One region of the Streptomyces rectiviolaceus genome, then DNA from elsewhere that is predicted to be linked to it. Evidence: riboswitches for the same ligand, from Rfam matches in the RefSeq annotation. Region 1 holds a riboswitch; each other region holds the start of a gene.

Region 1 (4,279 bases):
CGCGCAGGGCGAGGGCGACCTGGCGCGCGGTGTCTCCGAGTGGCTGGTCGTCGCGGACGAACGACCAGGCGAGCATGGTGACAGGACCGGTGAGCATGCCCTTGACGGGGCGTTCGGTGAGGGAGTTGGCGTACGAGGTCCAGCGCACCGTCATCGGCTCGGGCCGGGAGATGTCGCCGGCGAGGACCGGCGGGCGCACATAGCGGGTGCCGTACGACTGGACCCAGCCGTGCTGCGTGGCGAGGTAGCCGGTGAGCTGCTCGGCGAAGTACTGCACCATGTCGTTGCGTTCGGGCTCGCCGTGCACCAGGACGTCGATGCCCGCCTTCTCCTGGAAGGCGAGCACCTCGCGGATCTCGTTCTTGATGCGCTCCTCGTAGCCTGCCGTGTCGATACGGCCCGCACGCAAGTCGGCCCGTGCCGTGCGCAGTTCGGTGGTCTGCGGGAAGGAGCCGATGGTGGTCGTGGGCAGTTGCGGCAGGCCGAGCCGGGCCCGCTGGGCCGCCGCACGCTCCGGGTAGGCGTGGGCGCGGCGGGCATCGGCGCCCGTGACGGAGGCGACGCGTGAGCGTACGGCCGGGTCGTGGGTGAGGGCCGAGCCCGAGCGGGACGCCAGGTCGGCCCGGTTGGCGGACAGTTCGGCCGTGATGGCGCCCGTGCCCTGGGCCAGACCGCGGGCCAGCGTGGCGATCTCGGTGGTCTTCTGGTGGGCGAAGGCCAGCCAGCGGGCGATCTGCGGGTCGATGTCCCGCTCGGCGGTGGCGTCCAGCGGGACGTGCAGCAGGGAGCAGGACGCGGAGACGTCGACCCGTTCGGCGAGCCCCAGGAGCGTGCCCAGGGTGGACAGGGACTTCTCCAGGTCGTTGATCCAGATGTTGCGGCCGTTGACGACGCCCGCGACCAGACGCTTGCCGGGCAGCCCGCCGACGGCGGCGAGGTCCTCGAGCTGACTGGCGGCGGCCTCGGTGAAGTCAAGGGCGAGGCCCTCGACCGGCGCCTTGGCGAGCACCGGCAGCGCCTCGCCGAGCCTGCCGAAGTAGGAACCGACAAGAAGCTTCGGGCGGTCGGTGAGAGCACCCAGATCGCGGTAGGCGCGGGCGGCGGCGTTGAGCTCGGCCGGGGTGCGGTCCTGGACCAGGGCGGGCTCGTCGAGCTGCGCCCACTCGGCGCCCGCGGCGCGCAGGTCGGCCAGGACCTCGGCGTACACGGGCAGCAGGCGGTCGAGGAGCGTCAGCGGCTCGAAGTCGGCGGCCACGCCGGGCGCGGGCTTGGCGAGCAGCAGATAAGTGACCGGACCGACGAGGACCGGGCGGGCCGCGAAGCCCATCGCGAGGGCCTCCTTCAGCTCGGCGACCTGCTTGGCGGAGTCGGCGGTGAAGACGGTGTCGGGGCCGAGCTCCGGCACGAGGTAGTGGTAGTTGGTGTCGAACCACTTGGTCATCTCGAGGGGGGCCACGTCCTGGGTGCCGCGGGCCATCGCGAAATAGCCGTCGAGCGGGTCCGTGTCGACGGCCTCGCGGTGCCGCGGGGGGACGGCGCCGACCATGACGCTGGTGTCCAGGACGTGGTCGTAGTACGAGAAGTCACCGGTCGGCACCTCATGGATGCCCGCGTCGACCAGACGCTGCCAGGTGGACCGGCGCAGCTGCGCCGCGGTGTACCGGAGGGCGTCGGCGGTGACGCGGCCCTTCCAGTAGCCCTCGACGGCCTTCTTCAGTTCCCGGTCGGGGCCCTGGCGGGGGTAGCCGTACACAGTGGCCTGTGCTGCCGCGGCTGCGGACTTCGTTGTCACGGAAATCTCCTTCGCGAGATGACTCCTGAGATCCCGGTGACGGGACACGGACGCGAAGGGATGACGAACCGGGCGGACCGGACGCGCGCCACCGGCGCGGTGCTCCACCTGATCTGACGCCGACCCGCCCACGAGGTCACCGAGATGTCCGCACGTGAGGGGTCACGTACGGGCAACGGGCAGGTCTTCGGACTCGCGGGCACACCTGCCGAGACAGGTTCCTACTGGCCGTCGCTTCCCGGATCCGCGCTTGGATCCAGTGCGTATGACGGCGGTCGTTCCCACTCACCGCTGCGGGGCAGTCCCGGATTCCCACCGGGTTCCCTCTTACGACACCTCTGCCTGGCGGACAGGGCGAACCAGCTGCACTGGTCAGGCTAAGGGGTGGTCGGCCTCTTGGGCAGCACTGATCACATTCCGGACCGTGAGGTGAGACACGGACCCGCCCGGCGCGGGCGAACACGTGAACCGGCCGCGCGAACACGTGAAGGGGCGCGGAACAGATCACCACTCTGTTCCGCGCCCCGCTCACAGCAGCCGCGGGCCCCTCAGCCCAGCGGCGGACCCGGGCCCCTCAGCCCCGGTCGTAGATGTGGAACCCGCGGCCGGTCTTGCGGCCGAGCAGCCCCGCCTCCACCATGCGCCGGAGCAGCGGCGGCGGTGCGTACAGGGGTTCCTTGAACTCTTCGTAGAGAGACGCCGCGATGGAGGCGACCGTGTCCAGGCCGATCAGGTCCGCCAGCTTCAGCGGCCCCATCGGGTGCGCGCAGCCCAACTCCATGCCCGCGTCCACATCGGCGGCCGTGGCGAAGCCCGACTCCGTCATCCGGATCGCCGAGAGGAGGTAGGGGACGAGCAGGGCGTTGACGACGAAGCCCGCTCTGTCCTGCGACCGGACGACCGTCTTGCCCAGGGTGTGCGTGGCGAAGTCCTCGACGGCGGCGACGGTTTCTGCGGCCGTGTGCAGCGAGGAGACGATCTCGACCAGGGGGAGCACGGGGGCGGGATTGAAGAAGTGCAGCCCGAGGACACGGTCGGCGCGCCGGGTCGCCATGCCCAGACGCATGACCGGGATGGACGAGGTGTTGGTGGCCAGGATCGCCCCCGGGTCCTCGACGACCTTGTCCAGGGTGGCGAAGATCTCCGTATTCGCCGCGGTGTCCTCGACGACGGCCTCGACGACGAGCTGACGGTCGGCCAGGTCGTCGATGCTGCCGGTGAAGACCATGCGGGCCAGCGCGTCCTCGGCGCCGATGCGGTCCAACTTGCCGCGCTGCACGGCTCGTTCGAGCGATACGGCGACCCGCTCGCGGGCTGCGCGGGCGGTGAGGGCGTCGGCCTCGCAGACGACGGTGTCCAGGCCGGCGCGGGCGCACACCTCGGCGATTCCGGCGCCCATCTGGCCCCCGCCCACCACACCGACCCGGCGGATGGCCGCGGTCATGACTGTCCCTCCAGGTGACGCACGAGGTGGCGGCTGTAGGCATCCGTGGTGAAGAAGGCGGGCAACTCCCGTGCCAGCGCGGTCCGTTCGAAGAGACCGCGGATCTCGTCGAGGGGCGCCCACGGGTACTCCGCCCCCAGGGCGGCGAGCTCGTCCTCCACCACCTCCGACACCGCCTCGCGATCGACGGCCCGGTGGCGCAGCCACTGCCAGATCTGCACCCGGGCGATCTCGGCGGTGGCGGCGTCCTCCATCAGCCCGTACAGGGCGACGGCTCCCTGGCCGTGCAGCCATGCGGCGAAGTAGCGCAGGGCGACGGCGATGTTGGTGCGTACGCCCTCCGAGGTGGGCGGCGCGCTGATGCGGCGTACGGAGAGCAACCGTGCCGCCGTCACCTCGACGTCGTCGCGGGTGCGGTCGATCTGGTGCGGGCGGGTGTCGAGCACCCCGTCGAACACCTCGCGGCAGACGGGCACGAGCGCGGGGTGGGCGACCCAGGAGCCGTCGAACCCGTCCTCGGCCTCGCGTTCCTTGTCGAGCCGCACCCTGGCGAGGGCCGCCCGGTGGGCGTCGGGGTCCTTGCCGGGTACGTGAGCGGCCATGCCGCCGATGGCGTGGGCGCCCCGCTTGTGGCAGGTGCGCACCAGGAGTTCGGTGTACGCGCGCATGAAGGGGGCGGTCATGGTGACCTTGGCCCGGTCGGGCAGCAGGAAGTCGGTGCGGTGTCCGAAGGTCTTGATGAGGCTGAAGAGGTAGTCCCAGCGGCCGGCGTTGAGGCCCGAGCTGTGCTCGCGCAGCTCGTAGAGGATCTCCTCCATCTGGACGGCCGCCGTGATGGTCTCGATCAAGGCCGTGGCCCGGATCGTGCCGCGGGGGATGCCGATGAGGTCCTGGGCCAGGATGAACACGTCGTTCCACAGCCGCGCCTCGTCGCGGCTCTCCAGCTTCGGCAGGTAGAAGTACGGGCCGCGCCCCGCTTCGATCTGCCGCTGGGCGCAGTGGAAGAAGTAGAGGCCGAAGTCCACGAGGGACGCGGGCGCTGG
Region 2 (4,279 bases), on a different contig from region 1:
TCGAGGAGCGAGTCGGCGAGGGCCTGGCCGGTCTCCCAGGCGAGGCGGGACGGCACCGCCTTGGGGTCGACGGAGTAGAAGTTGCGGCCGGTCGGCAGGACGTTGACCAGGCCGCGCAGCGGGGAGCCCGAAGGTCCTGCGGGGACGAAGCCGCCCTCCAACGCGTGGACGGCGTGGTCCAGTTCGTCGGTCGTGGCGGCAAGGCGCGGTACGACCTCGCGGGCGGCGAAGTCGAGGATGTCGGCGACGGACTGCGGGTGCCCGTCGGCCACCCTCGCCACGGCGTCCGGGGCCCAGTCGGCGTCGTCCATCGCCTGGACCAGGGTGCGGGCCTTCGCCTCGACCTCGTCGGCGGTGGTGCGGGTGGCCGCCGACTCGTCGAGGCCCAGCGCCTCGCGCAGGCCGGGGAGCGACGCCGTGCCGCCCCAGATCTGGCGGGCGCGCAGGATCGCGAGGACGAGGTTGACGCGGTCGGCGCCGGCCGGGGCGCCGCCCAGGACATGCAGGCCGTCGCGGATCTGGGCGTCCTTGATCTCACAGAGCCAGCCGTCGAGATGCATGATGAACTCGTCGAAGCCCTCGTCCTCGGGGCGGCCTTCGAGCCCCAGGTCGTGGTCGAGCTTGGCGGCCTGGATCAGGGTCCAGATCTGGGCGCGGATCGCGGGCAGCTTCGCCGGGTCCATCGCGGCGATCTGGGCGTGCTCGTCCAGGAGTTGTTCGAGGCGGGCGATGTCGCCGTAGCTTTCGGCGCGCGCCATCGGCGGTACGAGGTGGTCGACGAGGGTGGCGTGGACGCGCCGCTTGGCCTGCGTGCCCTCTCCCGGGTCGTTGACCAGGAACGGGTAGATCAGGGGGAGATCGCCCAGGGCCGCGTCGGGGCCGCAGGCCGCGGACAGGCCCGCGTTCTTGCCGGGCAGCCATTCCAGGTTGCCGTGCTTGCCGAGGTGGATCATCGCGTCGGCGCCGAAGCCGTTGTCGTCGGCGGATGCGGCGATCCAGCGGTAGGCGGCCAAGTAGTGGTGCGAGGGCGGCAGATCGGGGTCGTGGTAGATCGCGATCGGGTTCTCGCCGAAACCGCGCGGCGGCTGGATGAGGATGAGCAGGTTGCCGCGGCGCAGGGCGGCAAGCACGATGTCGCCCTCCGGGTTGCGGGACCGGTCGACGAACATCTCGCCGGGGGCGGGGCCCCAGTGCTGCTCGACGGACTCGCGCAGCTCGGCGGGGAGGGTGGCGTACCAGCGGCGGTAGTCGGCCGCCGGGATGCGGACGGGGTTGCGGGCCAGCTGCTCATCGGTGAGCCACTCCTGGTCGTGGCCGCCCGCCTCGATCAGGGCGTAGATCAGCTCGTCGCCGTCGCCGGAGGCCAGGCCCGGGACCTCCTCCGTACCGAAGTCGTAGCCCTCTTCGCGGAGTCGGCGCAGCAGGGAGACGGCACTGGCGGGGGTGTCGAGGCCGACCGCGTTGCCGATCCGCGAGTGCTTGGTCGGGTAGGCGGACAGGACGAGCGCGATGCGCTTGTCGGCGGCCGGGATGTGGCGAAGGCGCGCGTGCCGGACGGCGATGCCTGCCACGCGGGCGGCGCGCTCGGCGTCGGCGACGTACGCGGGCAGACCGTCCTCGTCGATCTCCTTGAAGGAGAACGGCACCGTGATCAGGCGGCCGTCGAACTCGGGGACCGCGATCTGGCTTGCGGCGTCCAGCGGCGAGACGCCCTCGTCGTTGTCCTCCCAGTCGGTACGTGAGCTGGTGAGGCACAGCGCCTGGAGGATGGGCACGTCGAGGCCGCTGAGGGCGCCTGCGTCCCAGGACTCGTCGTCGCCGCCCGCCGATGCCTCGGCGGGCCGCGTGCCGCCCGCCGCGAGGACCGTGGTCACGATCGCGTCGGCGGCGCGCAGTTCATCGATGAGTTCGGGCTCGGGGGTGCGCAGCGAGGCGACGTACAGCGGCAGCGGGCGCGCTCCGGCGTCCTCGACCGCGCGGCACAGGGCCTCGATGAAGGCGGTGTTGCCGCTCATGTGGTGGGCGCGGTAGTAGAGCACCGCGACGGTCGGTCCCTCGACCTGACGGGCGGTGCGCTCCAGCGGGCCCCACGAGGGTGCGGGGGCGGGCGGCTCGAAGCCGTGGCCGGTGAGCAGGACGGTGTCGGAGAGGAACCGGGCCAGCTGCTCCAGGTTGCCGGGTCCGCCGTGGGCGAGGTAGGCGTGGGCCTCGGCGGCGATGCCGATCGGCACGGTCGATGCGGCCATCAGCTGGGCGTCGGGGGCCTGTTCGCCGGTGAGGACGACCACGGGGCGTCCGGTGGCCAGGACTTGGTCGAGTCCTTCCTGCCAGGCGCGCACGCCGCCGAGGAGACGCACGACGACCAGGTCGGCGCCGTCCAGGAGCTGCGGGAGGTCCTCGAGCGGGAGCCGGGAGGGGTTCGCGTAGCGGTAGTCGACCGGGCCGGCGGCGGCGCGGGCGCTGAGCAGGTCGGTGTCGGACGTCGACAGGAGCAGGATCATGCGGCGTCGGGCCTTCCTCGGGGTGTCCACGCCCCGGGTGGTGTCGATGGCGTCTCCCCTGCTCGAGCGGACGAGAGCTCGGGGAAGGGAGTTCCTGACTCACCCGGCATGTGCACCGGGCTCACAGTGGCGGGACCGCGCCGGAATCGCACCGGGCTTCCTCCCCTTGTCGCCGTCTGTGGCGACGACGGGCCGGCTGGCCCGTCGCTAGGAATACTAAGGGCCGATCAACTGCCGGGGGGCAGGCGGACCTGCTGCGATGGGTCGGTATGCTCGCCGCCATGCCCCCATCGGTCCCCTCGCCCGCGCTCTCGGGAGACGAGTCTGCCCGCGGCCGCGGCGACGCATGCCCCGGGACGCTGCGGCTGCACCGGGCGGACGACGGGGCGCTGGCCCGCGTCCGCGTCCCGGGTGGCCTGCTGACCGTGGGGCAGGCTGACGTGCTGCGGGACCTGGCAGAGCGTCTTGGAGACGGGGAGTTGCATCTCACATCGCGCGGCAATGTCCAGCTGCGCGGCCTTGGTGCGGACTGCGGGAGCGAACTGGCTTACCTGCTGGGCGAATCGGGGCTTTTGCCCTCAGAACTCCACGAGCGGGTACGCAACGTGGTGGCCTCCCCGCTCTCGGGACTCGACGACCGGGGCGAGCGCGACATTCGTCCGTGGTTGTCCGCCCTGGACGAGCTGTTGTGCACCAGCGACCGGGCCGCCGCCCTGTCAGGGCGGTTCTTGTTCGCGCTCGACGACGGCCGCGGCGATGTCGGAGCGCTCGGCGGCGATGTGACCCTGACGGCGCGGGGCGATGACGAGGCGCTGCTGCGGATCGGCCCGGTGCACGATGCCGTCCTGTTGTCTGCCGCGCAGGCACCGCGGGCCGCCCTCATCGCGGCCGAGACCTTCCTGGAGCAGGCGCCCGACGCGGGTTCCTGGCGGGTGACGGATCTGCCCGGCGGCGTCGGCCCCCTCCTCGACGCGGTCCTGCGCCGCCTGCGGGAGGCCGGGTTCCGCGTCACCCCCACCACCGGCCCGCTCCCCCGGGATGCGGCCGGGCCCGCCCTCGGTGTCGTGCCCGGCCCGCGCGACACGGCCGCGCTCTCCCTCGGCCTGCCCCTGGGCCGCATCAGCGCACCCCAGTGGCAGACACTGACGGACACCGCCCGCCACCGCGGCGGCGGCGAGCTGCGGCTGACCCCCTGGCGCGGAGTCGTCCTGCCGGGAGTCGACCGGCGCGAGGCCGCACAGCTCCTGGAAGATCTGGGGGCCGCCGGCCTCATCACCGGACCCGGCTCTCCCTGGACCGGAGTGGGTGCCTGTATCGGCAGGCCCGGCTGTGCCAAGTCCCTGGACGACGTACGCGCCACGGCGACAGCATCGTTGGGGCCCGTGGGGGCGCTGCCGGTGTACTGGTCCGGGTGCGAGCGCCGGTGCGGACACCCTCACGGGGAGTGGATCGACGTCGTCGCCACTCCCGACGGGCATCAGATCTCCCACGTACGCGGCGAGAAACGGGACGCTCCGGCGAGCATCCCCGGCAGCCCGGGCGCGGCGCTCGCCGCCGCCGTGGCCGCGGCCCGCCGCTGACCACACATGAACACATGATCAACCCCGCAACACCTGACTGTTCCATGCCCTATCAAGAGAGCGAACGCACTGTGCACCAGTACGAGAAGGACGGACCGGCGATCTACCGCCAGTCCTTCGCCACGATCCGCGCGGAGGCGGATCTGGCGGGCCTGCCCGCCGACGTCAGCCAGGTCGCGGTCCGCATGATCCACGCCT
Region 3 (4,279 bases), on a different contig from region 1:
CGGACGGTCGTTCGGCACCTGGGTCACGTGGTTCCTGCTCGGCGGCGACCTCTACACGGCGTATACGTTCGTGGCGGTCCCTGCGGCGATCTACGCGGCGGGCGCGGCCGGCTTCTTCGCTGTGCCGTACACGATCCTCGTCTACCCGCTGATCTTCACCTTCCTGCCGCGCCTGTGGTCCGTGTCGCACAAGCACGGATACGTGACCACATCGGACTTCGTGCGCGGGCGCTTCGGCTCCAAGGGGCTCTCACTGGCCGTCGCGGTCACCGGCATCCTCGCCACGATGCCGTACATCGCACTCCAGTTGGTCGGCATCCAGGCCGTGCTCGACGTCATGGGCGTCGGCGGTGGCCCTGACACGAACTGGTTCATCAAGGACCTGCCGCTCCTGATCGCGTTCGCGGTGCTCGCCGCGTACACGTACTCGTCGGGTCTGCGCGCCCCCGCGCTGATCGCGTTCGTGAAGGACGGCCTGATCTACCTCGTCATCGCCGTCGCGATCATCTACATCCCGATCAAGCTCGGCGGCTTCGACGAGATCTTCCAGGCGGCGAACGACAAGTTCTCAGCGAGCAACGAGGCGGCGGGCAAGCCCGTCGCGGGCCTCGCGCCGGGCCATGCCGGGCAGTGGACCTATGCCACGCTCGCGCTCGGCTCCGCGCTCGCGCTGTTCATGTACCCGCACTCGATCACGGCGACGCTCTCCTCCAAGAGCCGCAACGTGATCCGCCGCAACACCACGATCCTGCCGCTCTACTCGCTGATGCTGGGCCTGCTCGCGCTGCTCGGCTTCATGGCGATCGCGGCCGGGGTGAAGGTCGAGAACGGGCAGCTGGCGATCCCGCAGCTGTTCGAGACGATGTTCCCCGACTGGTTCACCGGCGTCGCGTTCGCGGCGATCGGCATCGGCGCGCTCGTGCCCGCGGCCATCATGTCGATCGCGGCCGCGAATCTCTTCACCAGGAACATCTACAAGGACTTCCTCAAGCCGGACGCGACACCCTCGCAGGAGATGAAGGTCTCCAAGCTGGTCTCGCTCCTGGTGAAGGTCGGCGCGCTCGCCTTCGTCCTCACCATGGACAAGACGGTCGCGATCAACTTCCAGCTCCTGGGCGGCATCTGGATCCTGCAGACCATGCCCGCGCTTGTCGGCGGCCTGTTCACGCGGTGGTTCCACCGCTGGGCGCTGCTCGCGGGCTGGGCGGTCGGCATGGTCTACGGAACCGTCGCCGCGTACGGCGTCGCGTCGCCGACGCAGAAGCACTTCGGCGGCTCGTCCGACGAGATCCCCGGCATCGGCGAGATCGGCTACATCGGCCTCACGGCGTTCGTCCTGAACGTGGTGGTCACCGTGGTCATGACCTTCGTCCTGCGCGCCATGAAGGCCCCTGACGGGATCGACGAGACCTCTCCCGGCGACTACACGGCGGACGCGGGCGACCCGGGCGTCGTGGAGGAGCTGCCGCCGGCCACGGTGGGAGCGCCCGGCGGGCACTGAGCCTCTTCTGTACGCGGTACGAGCGCGGGCCGCCGGATTCCTCCGGCGGCCCGCGCTCTTGCGCGTCGCCTACGAGGCCTACTAGTCCTACGCGGCCTTGTAGAGCTTCGTGCGGACCCGCTGTGCCGCCCGGGCGGCCGAGGAGATCGTCAGGGCCTTGTCGGTGCCCCCTCGCACGATGACGAGCACACCGCCGACCCGCATCCCGACCTCGTACTCCGCAGTGCCGTCGTACTCGTCGCCGCCGGTGGTCCGCGTGGTCTCGATGACCGCCTCGTCGCCCAGGCCCGGCAGCTTCCCTGCCTCGTGGTGCTCGGTGACCGGGGCCGCCTCCGTGTCGACGGCCGCGGCGGGGCACACCTCGTTGAGCTGGAGTCGCAGCGCGAGGTAGCGCTCGGCCCGCGCGGCCGGCATCGAGACCAGGCGCTCGAAGACGTAGGGATCGCCCTCGTCGACCTCTCCGGGCCGGGGGCGCACCGTGTGCTCGGCGCTGGCGCCCCGCATGCGCCACAGCTCCTCGCGCGCCTCCTTGCCGGGTGCGCAGGAGCCCCAGTCGCCGCCGCCGAAGTGCCGGTTGAACAGCCCCAGGGTCGCCTCGGACGCCTCTGCCTTCGCCCCGACCGCCTTCGCCGGAAGCAGCGCCGCCTTCAGCTCGGCGTCCGTGAAGACCTTCCCGGGATCCGCGTCGCCGTCGACACCGGGCGCCGTGGTCGGCTTCGGGGTCCGCGCAGGCTTCGACCCCGCCTTCTCACCGGCCTCCCCGCACCCGGTGAGCAGCATCACCAGCGCCGCGGCACAGGCCGCACCCCGTCCCCGCACAGCGACTCTCCCTGTTCGGCCATCAGTTCGGCCGCCACCCTAGGGGATACGCACGCCGACACAAGATGTGGGGTTGCCGCCGAGAGCCAGCACAAGATGTATGCTCGTGCTCGCTGTCGCCGCAGGGGAATCCGGTGCAAGTCCGGAACTGTCCCGCAACGGTGTATGAGTACGCATTTGTCGTGCTCGCAAGTCCGAAAACCTGTCGACAGCGCGCCCGTTCCGACCGGTCCGGGTGCCAACGACGTCCGGGCCTCGTGGAATGGGCTGGTGGACGCGGAGCGCAGCCCTGCCCAGGGGCGGCCCCCGTGTGTCACTCACCCCTCCTCCCCAAGGCTCAGAGCCGAGCGAGGGAGTGCTCCACGTGACCATCGCGCCAGCCGAACCTGCGTCAGCGCAGACCACCGACGGTCAGCAGACCGCCGACGGCCCAGGAACCGCGCTGCTGCGTACCCTGACCGACCTCACCGCCGACCTCCCCGACGCCGACCCCGGCAGAGTCGCGGCCGCCGCGCTGCGCGGCCGTTCGGCCAGGGCCGATGTGGCGGAGCTGCGGGAGCTGGCGACCGAGGCCGCCGCGGGGCTCATCTCCGAGGACCCGACCTACTCGCAGCTCGCGGCCAGGCTCCTCAGCCTCAGCATCCGTGACGAGGCCGCGTCGCAGGGCGTGCGCTCCTTCTCCGACTCGGTCGCCGTCGGGCACCGCGAGGGCCTGATCGCGGACCGTACGGCAGCGTTCGTCACCGACCATGCGGAGCACCTCGACGGTCTCGTGGAGGCGGCCCTGGAGGACGGCGCCGACTTCCGCTTCGGTTACTTCGGCCTGCGCACCCTGCACAGCCGCTATCTCCTTCGCCATCCGATCACCCGGCAGGTCATCGAGACCCCGCAGCACTTCATGCTGCGCGTCGCGAGCGGCCTCGCCGAGGACGAAAGCGTCCGCGCGGTGGACGAAGTCGCCGCCCTGTACCGCCTGATGAGCCGCCTGGACTACCTGCCGTCATCGCCGACGCTCTTCAACTCCGGCACGCGCCACCCGCAGATGTCCTCCTGCTACCTCCTCGACTCCCCGCTGGACGAGCTTGACTCCATCTACGACCGCTACCACCAGGTCGCGCGCCTCTCCAAGCACGCGGGCGGCATCGGCCTCTCGTACTCCCGCATCCGCGCCCGCGGTTCGCTGATCCGCGGCACGAACGGCCACTCCAACGGCATCGTGCCGTTCCTCAAGACCCTGGACGCCTCCGTCGCCGCCGTGAACCAGGGCGGCAGGCGCAAGGGCGCCGCCGCGGTGTACCTGGAGACCTGGCACTCCGACATCGAAGAGTTCCTGGAGCTGCGCGACAACACCGGTGAGGACCAGCGGCGCACGCACAACCTCAACCTCGCGCACTGGATCCCGGACGAGTTCATGCGCCGGGTCGCCGCGAGCCAGGACTGGTCGCTGTTCTCGCCCGCCGACGTGCCCGAGCTCGTCGACCTGTGGGGCGACGAGTTCGACGCCGCGTACCGCAAGGCCGAGGCCGCCGGGCTCGCCCGCAAGACCATCCCCGCCCGTGACCTCTACGGCCGCATGATGCGCACCCTGGCACAGACCGGCAACGGCTGGATGACCTTCAAGGACGCCGCCAACCGCACCGCCAACCAGACGGCGGAGCCCGGCCACACGGTCCACTCCTCCAACCTCTGCACGGAGATCCTGGAGGTGACGGACGACGGCGAGACGGCCGTCTGCAACCTGGGTTCGGTGAACCTCGGCGCCTTCGTGGACACGGCCGCCGGTGACATCGACTGGGAGCGGCTCGACGAGACCGTCCGCACGGCCGTCACGTTCCTCGACCGCGTCGTCGACATCAACTTCTACCCGACCGAGCAGGCCGGGCGCTCCAACGCCAGGTGGCGTCCGGTGGGCCTGGGCGCCATGGGTCTGCAGGACGTCTTCTTCCAGCTGAAGCTGCC
Region 4 (4,279 bases), on a different contig from region 1:
TGCCCCACACCTCGCCGACGCGGCAGCCGTCCAAGAAGGGCTCTCCGCCCAGGACTTCGGCGACGCCGTGATGGATCTCGTACCCCTCGACGGGTTCGCCGAGCGCCTCGCCGACCGGCCGTGCGAGGGTCTTCTCGCGTGCGAACCGCACCCGCACGGGCAGCAGTCCGAGCCCGTCCACGGTCCCCGCACGCGACTCGACGTCATCCTCGATACGCTCGCCGAGCAGCTGGAAGCCGCCGCAGATCCCGAGCACGGGTCGCCCCTCGGCGGCGCGCCGCGCGATGGCGTCCGCGAGACCGCGCTCGCGCAGCCACTCAAGAGCGCGGACGGTGCCGCGCGTCCCCGGTACGACCACGAGATCGGCGTCGACGAGCTCATCGGCCCGGTCCACGAACCGCACGACGACGCCCGGTTCGGCGGCCAGGGCGTCCACGTCCGTGAAGTTCGACATCAGAGGCACGGCACAGACGGCGACCCGCAGCACGTCATCACCGACCGGGGGAGCGACGGCGGACTCCCTGACGGCACCCCGCAGGGACACCCGAAGCCCGTCCTCCTCGTCGATGCCGAGGCCGTGCTGGAACGGCAGCACACCGAACGTACGCCGCCCGGTGAGCCCGAGAAGCATGTCGAGCCCGGGTTCGAGCAGCGAGACGTCGCCCCGGAACTTGTTGACGAGATACCCGGCGACCAGCTCCTGGTCCTGGGCGCTCAGCAGCGCGGTCGTACCGAAGAAGGAGGCGAAGACGCCACCCCGGTCGATGTCGCCGACGACCAGGACGGGGAAGCGGGCGGCCCGCGCGATCCCCATGTTCACGATGTCCGTACGCCGCAGATTGATCTCGGCGGGACTGCCCGCGCCTTCACAGATCACGGCGTCATAGCTGCCCCGGAGCTCCTCCAGGCATCCCACGACGGTGGAGAGCAGCGCTTCCTGCCGTCCGCCGTGGTAGCCGCGCGCGGTCATCTCGCCCACGGGCTTGCCCATGAGGACGACCTGGCTGCTGCGGTCACTGCCCGGCTTGAGCAGCACGGGGTTCATCAGCGCGCTCGGCTCGACCCTGGCGGCCTGTGCCTGCATGGCCTGGGCCCGCCCGATCTCGGCACCTTCGCGCGTGACAAAGGAGTTGAGGGACATGTTCTGCGCCTTGAAGGGCGCGACGGAGACCCCCTTGCGGGCCAGCCACCGGCAGATCCCGGCGGTGACGACGCTCTTCCCCGCGTCGGATGTGGTCCCGGCAACGAGCAGTCCACCACTCATGAGGCGCCGCCTTTCCGCATAGTGCTCACCGCTGCGGCGACCCCCAGGGCCAGCAGCCCGACCCGTCGCGACAACCGCACGGCCCGCTCGATGTCCGCCACTTCGACGGCCCGCCCGCCCGTGTTCAGGACAGGCCGGTGTTCCACCCGGCCTCCGTACGAGAGGGTCCCCCCGAGCCTTACCCCCAACGCCCCGGCGAAGGCGGCCTCGACGGGCCCCGCGTTGGGGCTCGGATGCTTGGCGGCGTCCGCACGCCAGGCCCGCAGGGCTCCCCTCGGAGCATCCCCGGCGGCAGCCGCGAGCACCGCGGTGAGCCGGGCGCCCGGCCACCCCAGAACATCGTCGAGCCGCGCGGAAGCCCACCCGTACCGCCGGTACTTCACGGACTTGTGTCCGACCATGGCGTCGAGCGTGTTGACGGCCCGGAAGGCGACGAGCCCCGGCACCCCGCCGACGGCGCCCCACACGAGCGCCCCGACCACAGCGTCGGAGGTGTTCTCGGCGACGGACTCGACCACGGCACGCGCGATGCCGTCGGCGTCCAGCGACCGCGGATCCCGCCCGCACAGATGCGGCAGCCGCTCCCGCGCCACCTCGACGTCCCCGGCGGCGAGCGCACCGCCGATGGCCCGCGCCTCACGTCCGAGGGAGGTGCCGCCGACCACGGCCCAGGTGGAGGCGGCGGTCAGCGCGACGGACGCGGCGCGTGAGTCACGTACAAGAGAAGAGACCAGGACGGCGGCACCCGCCGCGCCCCCGGCACACACCACGGCATGCAGGGCGCCCCATCCGCGGTGGTCACGCCACAGCACACGCTCGACAGCGCCCGCCGCCCGGCCGAACGCGGCGACCGGGTGCCCGCGGCGAGGATCGCCGAGGAGCAGATCACCGAGGAGGCCGGCGGCGGCGCCGTACGCGAAGTCGCGATCGGCACACATGGCTTCAGCCGACCGGTACGTGGAGGAGAGCGAGGGGCCCGGCCTGGACGGGCAGGGGCACAGAGACCGGCAACGGGCGGCCGCGCATGGCGATATGTCCTCACTCAGGGTGTCCGCGCCCTGGTTCGACGTGACCGGCGGCGAGAGTTCCTGGCTTCCGAGGGGTCGTCTCCTCGATGACAGTGGCGGGACCGCGCCGGATTCGCACCGGCTTCCTCTCCTGCCGCCGTAATGGCTCCGGCAGTCCACCACGCCCGCGAACGCCCGTCAACTTGCCGTTGACCTGGGACGGGAGAGTGTGCCGAGGCCCACATGGGGCCGGTTTATCCCTAGGCCTGGAAATTGAACTTTCCTAGACTGGAACACGACAACCGGAGAGCGGTCCAGGAGTGATTCGGTCCGGGTCGGTACGTGGTGTGGCGGTTCTCGGCGGACCTGTGGGCCCTCCAAGATCACGGCGCTATCGTGCGGGACGCAGGCTCTCTGGTAGGGGGAGGTCGGCGTGTCCCATGGGAGTTCGTCCGGACGGTCCTGGTGCAGGAGCAGCCACAGCGGGGACGAAGGAGACTGCGTCGAAGTCGCCTTCGTGCGGGAGGCGGTGATCGTCCGTGATTCGCAGAACCCGTCGGGGCCGCGCGTCGTCTTCTCTGTTGAGCGTTGGCAGGCGTTCCTGAACGCTCTCGTCGGCGACGGGGGAGAGAGAGGGGGGACAGGATGACCGAGCATCATCTCGCCGAAGTGCGGCACCTGGTGAACGGTGTGCACGGGGGGAAGCGGAAGGCATCCGGGGTTGTCGTGGTCGTGGCGGGGTGCGTGCTGCTCGGTGCGGCCGCCACCCTGGTCGGCGCGGCGGCCGCCCTTCTGGTCGAGGGGACGGCGGCGCGGCTGGCCGTCTGGGCACTCGCGGCCGCGGTGGCCGCGGTGTCCATGGGCCTGTGGTGGGGATTCGCCGAGTTCAGGCAGGATCGTCGGCCTTGGGCTGGGGCCGCTGAGCGGGAACCACAGCGCGGCGGTCGTCGCTGAGCGCGGGCGTAGTCCCTGTCTGCGAGATCAGCTTGGCGAGCTGGCGGCTCAGCGCGATCACAGGGGTCGAGAAGACGGCGATCACCGAGCCGACCGTCCAGAAGCCCGTCATGCCGACGGCGCCCAGGACGACGAGCACTCCCGTGAGCGTCAGCAGCAGGACGAGTATGCAGCCGGTGCAGTAGACGACCCTGGTCGTGAACATCCGGACGTTGTCGTCCGTGCGATGGCGGTCCAGCGTGTCCATCCGGTCCGTGCGGTCCTGGTCGGCCATCGCTTCGCGGACGAGCTGGTTGTAGGAGGGGCCGTCGGCCGGTGTCTGTCCGAGAGCGGCGCTGCCGGTGGCATCGGCGGTCGAGCCTGCGGGGCTGCCGGTGGAGGCCCCACCGGCACCTTGCGCACCACCCGAACCACCGCTCGGCCACGGCGCCTGCCTGATGGCCGCGAGAACCCCCTGCCACCACTCTCGCAACGCGGCTGGCATCTTGAGGCCTCCTCGCTCCTCCCGGACTCCTTGGGGCCGGGAGGTCAGCTGCTGTCAATGCCGTCCCTGATCTGATTGATCAAGTCGATGGCCTGCTCCCCGGCGTACGCGGTCTCGCGGAGAGATTCGAAGCACTCCTGGTGACGCACGATCAGCTCGTGGTCGTCACGGATCGACTGGTTTCCCTGGGCTTCCAGGTACAGCAGGTCCTCGTCGTCGAGGAAGCCGAGCAGGATGAAGCTGCTCAGGGTGGAGTAGTGGGCGCCCGCCGTGAACGGCAGCACCTGGAGGGACACCTTCGGGCGCGTCGAGATGTCGATGAGGCGCTGCAACTGGGCGCGCTGCACGCGTGGTCCGCCGATCTGCCGGTGCAGCGCGGCCTCGTCGACGACGAAGAACGTGAACGGCGGGTTCTCGCGCTCCAGGGCGCGCTCCTGGCGCGCTGTCCGCAGCTCTACGATCCTCCGTGCCCGCGCCTCGTCGACGCGGGGGGCGAGGAGCGCCATCGCGTACTCGTCCGTCTGCAGAAGGCCGGGCACGATGATGGGGTTGTACGTGCGAAAGGACGCT

Evidence for each region. Region 1 has a riboswitch for cobalamin ahead of metE (5-methyltetrahydropteroyltriglutamate--homocysteine S-methyltransferase). Riboswitches for the same ligand answer to the same signal wherever they lie in the genome.
Region 2: linked by a shared signal. The riboswitch ahead of cobN (cobaltochelatase subunit CobN) and the one ahead of metE (5-methyltetrahydropteroyltriglutamate--homocysteine S-methyltransferase) in region 1 are both predicted to bind cobalamin.
Region 3: linked by a shared signal. The riboswitch ahead of ABD378_RS41255 (ribonucleoside-diphosphate reductase subunit alpha) and the one ahead of metE (5-methyltetrahydropteroyltriglutamate--homocysteine S-methyltransferase) in region 1 are both predicted to bind cobalamin.
Region 4: linked by a shared signal. The riboswitch ahead of ABD378_RS24230 (cobalamin biosynthesis protein) and the one ahead of metE (5-methyltetrahydropteroyltriglutamate--homocysteine S-methyltransferase) in region 1 are both predicted to bind cobalamin.

What each region holds. Positions count from the first base shown of each region.
Region 1 covers NZ_BAAAUG010000086.1:32,236-36,514, forward strand. The annotation lists gene metE (5-methyltetrahydropteroyltriglutamate--homocysteine S-methyltransferase) at 1-1,792, opposite strand, end outside; cobalamin riboswitch at 1,954-2,171, opposite strand; gene ABD378_RS24485 (3-hydroxybutyryl-CoA dehydrogenase) at 2,367-3,236, opposite strand; gene aceB (malate synthase A) at 3,233-4,279, opposite strand, start outside.
Region 2 covers NZ_BAAAUG010000022.1:378,556-382,834, reverse strand. The annotation lists gene cobN (cobaltochelatase subunit CobN) at 1-2,501, opposite strand, end outside; cobalamin riboswitch at 2,571-2,722, opposite strand; gene ABD378_RS07525 (precorrin-3B synthase) at 2,771-4,081, shown strand; gene ABD378_RS07520 (precorrin-8X methylmutase) at 4,153-4,279, shown strand, end outside.
Region 3 covers NZ_BAAAUG010000208.1:47,167-51,445, forward strand. The annotation lists gene mctP (monocarboxylate uptake permease MctP) at 1-1,501, shown strand, start outside; gene ABD378_RS41250 (hypothetical protein) at 1,589-2,320, opposite strand; cobalamin riboswitch at 2,421-2,544, shown strand; gene ABD378_RS41255 (ribonucleoside-diphosphate reductase subunit alpha) at 2,685-4,279, shown strand, end outside.
Region 4 covers NZ_BAAAUG010000085.1:19,056-23,334, forward strand. The annotation lists gene ABD378_RS24225 (cobyric acid synthase) at 1-1,264, opposite strand, end outside; gene ABD378_RS24230 (cobalamin biosynthesis protein) at 1,261-2,202, opposite strand; cobalamin riboswitch at 2,325-2,467, opposite strand; gene ABD378_RS24235 (DUF397 domain-containing protein) at 2,705-2,920, shown strand; gene ABD378_RS24240 (hypothetical protein) at 2,917-3,225, shown strand; gene ABD378_RS24245 (hypothetical protein) at 3,158-3,709, opposite strand; gene ABD378_RS24250 (helix-turn-helix domain-containing protein) at 3,754-4,279, opposite strand, start outside.